Regions from separate parts of the Micrococcus sp. GbtcB5 genome, predicted to be linked through region 1. Evidence: predicted binding sites of a transcription regulator. Region 1 holds the regulator's gene; the other holds the start of a gene.
The links. The regulator LexA, encoded in region 1, represses DNA repair genes until DNA is damaged. The targets are predictions, from matches to a motif close to TCGAACANNTGTTCGA.

Region 1 (3,405 bases):
TGGCCGTCGAGGATCTGATCGAGGCCGGGGCGGCCCTGGACCGCGCGTTCACGGACACCCCGTCCGGCCTGATCGCCGCGGGCCCGGACGAGGTGCAGGAGCAGGCCCTCACCGGCGTCCTCATGGCCGCGCGTCAGTGCCTGTCCGACCTCGGCCAGGACAAGGACAAGGAGGCCGACGCCGACGGCGGACGGCAGATGGCGCGCTCGCGGATCCTCGAGGTCCTCGAGGTGGTGGAGCGCATGCTCGCCGCCCGGCCCGAGGCCGACTTCCCCGAGGTGCTGTGGGCCACCCGCCCCGGCCACTTCGAGCCCGGCGTGGGCTGGCAGCCGGGGGACGAGACCGACCCGCCCCAGCTCTACGTGGCCCCGCTCTCGGTGGCCGGCAAGCTGCGGGAGGGCCTGTTCGGCAAGGCGACGACGGTGCTCACCTCCGCCACGCTCACCGTGGGCTCGGGGGAGCGCCGGTTCGACTCGGTGGCCGGCGACGTGGGCCTGGCCGGCCCGGACGCCCCGAAGTTCGAGGCCCTCGACGTCGGCAGCCCCTTCGACTACCCGCGTCAGGGGGTGCTCTACGTGGCCCGGCACCTGCCCCGGCCCGGCCGCACGGCCTCGCCCGAGTCCCTCGATGAGCTCGAGGCGCTCCTGAGGGCGTCGCGGGGTGGGGCCCTCGGCCTGTTCTCCTCGCGCCGGGCGGCCGAGGACGCCGCCGCCGAGATGCGCCGTCGGCTCGGGCCGAAGACCACGATCCTGTGCCAGGGGGACGCGACCCTCTCCGCCCTCGTGCGCCAGTTCTCCGAGGAGCCGGACACGTCCCTGTTCGGGACCATGAGCCTGTGGCAGGGCGTGGACGTGCCGGGGAACTCGCTGCGGCTCGTGGTGATCGACCGCATCCCGTTCCCGCGGCCGGACGACCCGCTCTCCCAGGCCCGCACCCGGGACGTCGCCCGGCACGGCGGCAACGGGTTCATGCGGATCTCCGCCACGCATGCGGCCGTGCGCATGGCCCAGGGCGCCGGGCGCCTCGTGCGCTCCGTGACGGACCGCGGCGTGGTGGCCGTGCTGGACCCCCGCCTGGCCACCGAGCGGTACGGCGGCTACATCACGAGCGCCCTGCCGGACTTCTGGCGCACCACGGACCGCGACGTCGTCCGCGGGGTGCTGGCACGGCTCGCCTCGGGCGATTGACCTCGCTCGGCCTCGGGCCGTCGGCCCGGCCGGAGGGAGCCGGTCAGAGCGAACGCAGGACCGTGACGACCCGCCCCATCACGGTGGCGTGATCGCCGAGGATGGGCTCGTAGGCCGTGTTCTGGGGGAGGAGCCAGGTGTGCCCGTCACGGCGGCGGAAGGTCTTCACGGTGGCCTCGTCGTCGAGGAGGGCCGCGACGATGTCGCCGTTCTCCGCCGTCTCCTGCCGGCGCACCACCACCCAGTCGCCGTCGCAGATCGCGGCGTCCACCATCGAGTCACCCGTGACACGCAGCATGAACAGCTCGCCCTCGCCCGTGAGGCGTCGCGGGATCGCCATGACGTCCTCGACCTGCTGCTCGGCCAGGACGGGGCCGCCCGCCGCGATGCGGCCGACCCAGGGGACCGGCACGCTGTCCGCCTCGTCCGTGCCGGTGTGCCACGCGGGGATCGTGGAGACCTGCGACGACGGCGCAGCGGCGGGGGAGGCGGCCTCGCCCAGCGGGGTGCCGTCCACGTCGAGCAGCACCTCGAGGGCACGCGGGCGTCCGGGGTCGCGCCGGATGTAGCCGTGCCGCTCGAGACGGCCCAGCTGGTGCGTGACGGAGGAGAGCGAGGCCAGGCCCGCGGCGTCGCCGATCTCGCGCATGGAGGGCGGGTAGCCGTGGTCGGCGATCGCGTCCCGGATGGTCTGCACGATCCGCCGCTGGCGGTCGGTGAGCGGCGCGCGCGCCGCCGGCTGATCGTCGGTGGTGCTCATGGCTGCCGTCCGTTCTCCCGGGGGTGATGGTGGCCGGCCTCGTGTTCCGGCGTCCGGCTGCCGTCCGGGCGCTTACCGTGTCCGCCCCCGCTGGTTGCCTGTGTCCTGGCGGTCCCCGGGGGCGTTCCGGGGCGTCCGTGCATCGCCTCGAGCCTAGAGGAGAGCCGCCTCTCATTCAAAGATATGTTCGATCTCGTCGTGGCGTGTCTCGAACACCTGTGCTAGAAAAGTACTCGAACGGATTCGAACAGATGTTCGATCGCCTGGAGGGCACTCGCCCCGGAGGAGGACACCATGACGCTCACCACCGCCCAGTTCGCCGGCTCGCCCGCGACCGCGCGGCCGCGTCCGGCCACCATCCGTCTGACCCGCCGCGGCCGCCTCGTGCTGCGGGGGATCCCCGTGATCGCCGCGGCCGTGGCCACCACGCTGGCGGCCGCCTTCTTCCTGGGTGTGCTGCTGTCGCCCGCCGCGGTGTCCGCGGACACCGCGGGGCCTGCCACCCAGTCCGTCACGGTCATGCCCGGGGACAGCCTGTGGACCATCGCCACCACGGTGGCTCCGGAGGCGGACGTCTACGAGGTGATCGCCGCGATCGACGAGCTCAACGGACTCGAGGGCCGGGCCCCCGCCCCGGGCGAGGAGCTGTTCGTCCCGGCCACGCGGTGACGCACGGCGGGCCTCGCCCTCCACGGTTCCTAGACTGGCGGCCATGACCGACCTCAGCTCTCTGCCCCTGCGTGAGAACCTCCGCGGCCTGAGCCCCTACGGCGCACCCCAGCTGGACGTGCCGTACATGCTCAACACCAACGAGAACACGCACCCGGTGCCGGAGGAGGTCGCCACCGCCATCGCCGAGCGGGTCGCGGCTGTCGCCGGGGGGCTGAACCGCTACCCGGACCGCGAGTTCACGGGGCTGCGACGTGCGCTCGCCGGCTACCTCGGCCACGGCCTCACGGCGGACCACGTCTGGGCCGGCAACGGCTCCAACGAGATCCTGCAGCAGATCCTCCAGGCCTTCGGCGGCCCCGGGCGGACACTGCTGAGCTTCCTGCCCTCGTACTCCATGTACCCGCTGCTGGCCGGCGGCACGGACACCGGGTTCGTGGACGGCGGCCGCGCCGCGGACCACACCCTCAGCGCCGAGCACGCGGCGGCCATGGTGCGGGAGCACCGCCCGCACGTCGTCTTCCTGGCCTCGCCCAACAACCCGACGGGCACCGCCCTGGACCTGGCGACCATCGAGGCCGTGTACGCCGCGCAGGCGGAGAACGAGGCCGCCGGCGGGCCCGGCGCGATGGTCGTCGTGGACGAGGCCTACGCGGAGTTCGCCCTCGCCGGCACCCGCTCCGCGCTGACCCTCCTGCCCGGCCGTGAGCGGCTGATCGTCACGCGCACCATGTCCAAGGCGTTCGCCCTGGCCGGCGCGCGCCTGGGCTACCTGGCCGCGGACCCCGC
Region 2 (3,405 bases), on a different contig from region 1:
ACTTGAGCCAGCCCTGCCCGTTGGGTTGCAGGTCGTGGAGGGCGTCGAGGGAGCTGAGGGCACGGACGGCGTCGAGGACGTCCGCGGTGGCGGCACCGTCCGGGGCCGCGTAGCGCACGGCGTTGGTCAGGACGGCGGGGATGCGGGCCTGGCGGGCGGCGCGGAGGGTCTTCACGGCGTGCCCGGTGTCGAGGCGGCGGCCGGGGGCGGAGAGGTGGGTGACGACGTCGGCGTGGGGGCTGCCTGCGGGCAGGGCCGCCTTCCAGCGGTGCAGGGCGGCGAGGCCGGCCGCGTACCGGCGGCGGGCCAGGTGGCGGCCGACGTCCGAGTCCGGGCCGAGGAGGACGAACAGCTCGGGGGTGGGCGGGTTGTCCCGGTTGGCGGCGGTGGGGACACGGCCGGCCGCCGCGGCGGCGAGCTCGGCGACGCTGGCCCAGGGGCTGCCACCTGCCGCTCCCCCGGTGGTGCGGGCGTGGGCGGCGGAGACGAGCTCGCACAGGGAGCGGTAGCCGGAGCCGTGGCAGCCTCCTCGGGCCAGCACGACCACGCGGCCGGCGTCCTCGTCCTCGCTCCACCGGACGGCCAGGTCCACGCCCACGATCGGGGTGATGCCGTGGCGCAGGCAGGCGCCCACGTGTTTGGCCATGCCGTAGAGCCCGTCCCGGTCGGTGCAGGCCAGCAGGTCCATGTCCGCGGCCGCGGCGGCGGCCACGAGGTCCTCGGGCCAGCTGACCCCGTAGTGGGCGCTGAACGCGGAGGCGACGTGCAGGTGGGCGAAGGGTGCGACGGTGCGTCCGGCCGCGGCGGCCCGGCTCATGCCGACCGCCTCAGATCCTGGGCGTGCTCGTGGACGCGCACGAGCCGCCACCGGCCGGAGTCCAGGTGGTGGGCGACGTCGAGGGTCTGCAGGGGCGCGGCGCCGGCCCGGGCCAGGCGGACCTGCAGCCGCCACATCTCGTGGTCCACGAGACCGGCGCCGCGGCCCTTCTCCGCGCGGACCTCCTCCGCCCACCAGCGGCGCCGCTCGAACCAGCGCATGGGGCGCTCTGCGAGGACGTAGTCCCGCCCGTTCCAGCGCAGCCCCTGCGGGGTGCCGTCTGCCCCGCACTCCACCGCCACCGACTGTGTGAGGACTCCCATTCTGCTTCTCTCCCTGTGCACTGCTGACCGGACCGACGACGGGGTGCCGTCGGGCGATGGGAGCGCGGCCCGTCCGGCGGACCGGACGCGGGGAAGAAGTGGGAAGGTGGGGCCGCACCCCCGATCGTACTCGAACATGTGTTCGAATGCGATGGGTGCGAACGTAGGGCAGCCGCCGGACACGTTAAGGACGCATGACCCCGAGACGGGCGAGGCCGGGAACGCCCTTTCGTGAGGCCGGCTGACCGAGTCCTGGCCGTGGGTCTCGAACCCGACCCTGGGGCGCACATGCACGAGAAAATCGTCTCTGGGCCGGAAGAAGTGCGCCGGCACGGCCCTGTGGACAATGCGAGCAGGACCACAATCCGTCTGCGTATACTCCGAACCAACCGGGCCTCGCATACCACGGGCACCGCACTGCGGGATCAGCGCGGGAGGCGCGGACACACGACGGACATCCAGTTGGAGGGGAAATGTCTCTCACCGCACCCGGGCGCGCCCTGCGCCGCCACCGATTCGCCCAGGCCGGCACGCTCAGCGTGGCCTTGGCGCTCACGCTGACCGCCTGCGGCGGGCAGTCCGAGCCCGCCGAGTCGTCGACGACGTCGCCCTCGTCCGCCAAGCCCGCCGTCGAGACGTCCGCGCCCGCGAGCACGAGCGCGACCGCGGGCGTCAGCTCATCCCCCACGGCCACGGAGAGCGGGTCCGGCGAATACGTGCCCGCGTCTGCCGACGGCCCCGCGCGGAACGTGCCCAAGCCGGAGATGCCCGCCGCCATGAAGGAAGAGACCAAGGAGGGCGCCGAGGCGGCGATTCGCTACTTCTGGGAGGCCATTTACTACACCGACCAGACCGGGGAAACTGCTGATTTTGATTCGACATACAGCGAATACTGCGAGCTTTGCCAAGCCGTATCCGACTCAACTGCCCAGCACTACAAAGAAGGTGGCTGGTCAACGGGAGAGCACACCTCGATCAAATCGTTAACTCTCACCCCGTCAGAGTTTGGCTACACCGCTACTCTTGTTCGTGACGCATCCGCTGTAGATGTCTTCGACTCACAGGGCGTTAGAGACGACTCTGCCAGTGGGGCGGAAACTCACGACGAGACCTGGCTGGCCGACGTAGTCTACGAACCCTCCAAGGGCCACTGGGTGATCGATGAAATGCAAAATCAACAGGATGCGCAATAATGCTTTCTATCTCGCGTATTCTGATTGCAATAGCAACTGCCTGCATCGCCCTAACGCTGATTCAAGCGCCATCGGCGCACGCACAGCGCGCGAATACCTGCACCGATGTTCCCATTAGCGGCAAGCGAGAAGACGTCGAATTTAGGATTCGAACGCAGTGCAAGAAACAGTCGCGAACACAGCCCCCTCAGCCGGCCTCCGAACCGGTATCCGAAGTTACCGCTCCAGGAGCCAGAGAAAAGCCGGCAATCGAGCAGCGCACTGTAGACGCCTGTTTCCCGAATCAAGAAAACAATTCCGATTTTGGGACGTGTCGCGAACAGACCGAGGCCTTTTGCCCAGAAGGGGCATGGGTACGTGAGCAGTTCGTCGACACAACTCGCCCAGATAGGGATCCCTACTACAGCCGGCCGGAATGCGTTACTGCGGTTTCGCCAGGCCCAGCAACAGACGGCGCCCCGCCCGTCTCCATCGACGAGGTCCGCACGCTCCTCGTGCTGAAGCCTGAGATCCGGTCGGACAATGGCGGACGCGGGATCCGCAATGCGGAGACCAACTTCTACGCAGACGCCGAGACGCGCACGCTCGTCACCACCCTCAACGGGGTCGAGGTCGAACTCCGCGCCACGCCGGTGAGCTTCCGCTGGGACTACGGGGACGGGTCCCCCACCAAGACCACCTCGGTCGCAGGCCAGAGCCAGCCGGAGTTCAACGTCCCCACCCCCACGAGCCACGTGTACGAGGACACCGGGCAGTACACGGTCCGCCTCACCACCGTCTACATCGGCGAATACCGGGAGGCCGGGGGCGAGTGGGTGCTCATCCCGGGCACCATCAGCCTCGACTCGGCCCCCGTCACCGCGGACATCTGGCGCACCATCACCCGCAATGTCGCCGATGACTGCAGCGTCGACTCCTCAGCCTGGGGCTGCACCGGCCCCATCGAATCCACTCCGGCCGGCTGAGCACAGACCGCGGGGCGGCCGACGGTCTCCCGTCCACCGCCCCGCGGCCCACTCGTCGGGCAGGTGCGTCAGACCCGGCGCACCCACCCCCGGGCCAGGAACACGAG

Region 2: a site for LexA is predicted at 1,271-1,286, ahead of KVS67_RS08375 (DUF6504 family protein). Genes of this name have one in related genera too.

What each region holds. Positions count from the first base shown of each region.
Region 1 covers NZ_JAGXJK010000001.1:34,462-37,866, forward strand. The annotation lists gene KVS67_RS00155 (ATP-dependent DNA helicase) at 1-1,187, shown strand, start outside; gene lexA (transcriptional repressor LexA) at 1,231-1,947, opposite strand; gene KVS67_RS00165 (LysM peptidoglycan-binding domain-containing protein) at 2,242-2,616, shown strand; gene KVS67_RS00170 (histidinol-phosphate transaminase) at 2,660-3,405, shown strand, end outside.
Region 2 covers NZ_JAGXJK010000019.1:20,130-23,534, reverse strand. The annotation lists gene KVS67_RS08380 (DNA polymerase III subunit alpha) at 1-817, opposite strand, end outside; gene KVS67_RS08375 (DUF6504 family protein) at 814-1,140, opposite strand; gene KVS67_RS08370 (DUF6318 family protein) at 1,614-2,333, shown strand; gene KVS67_RS08365 (PKD domain-containing protein) at 2,828-3,298, shown strand; gene KVS67_RS08360 (hypothetical protein) at 3,367-3,405, opposite strand, start outside.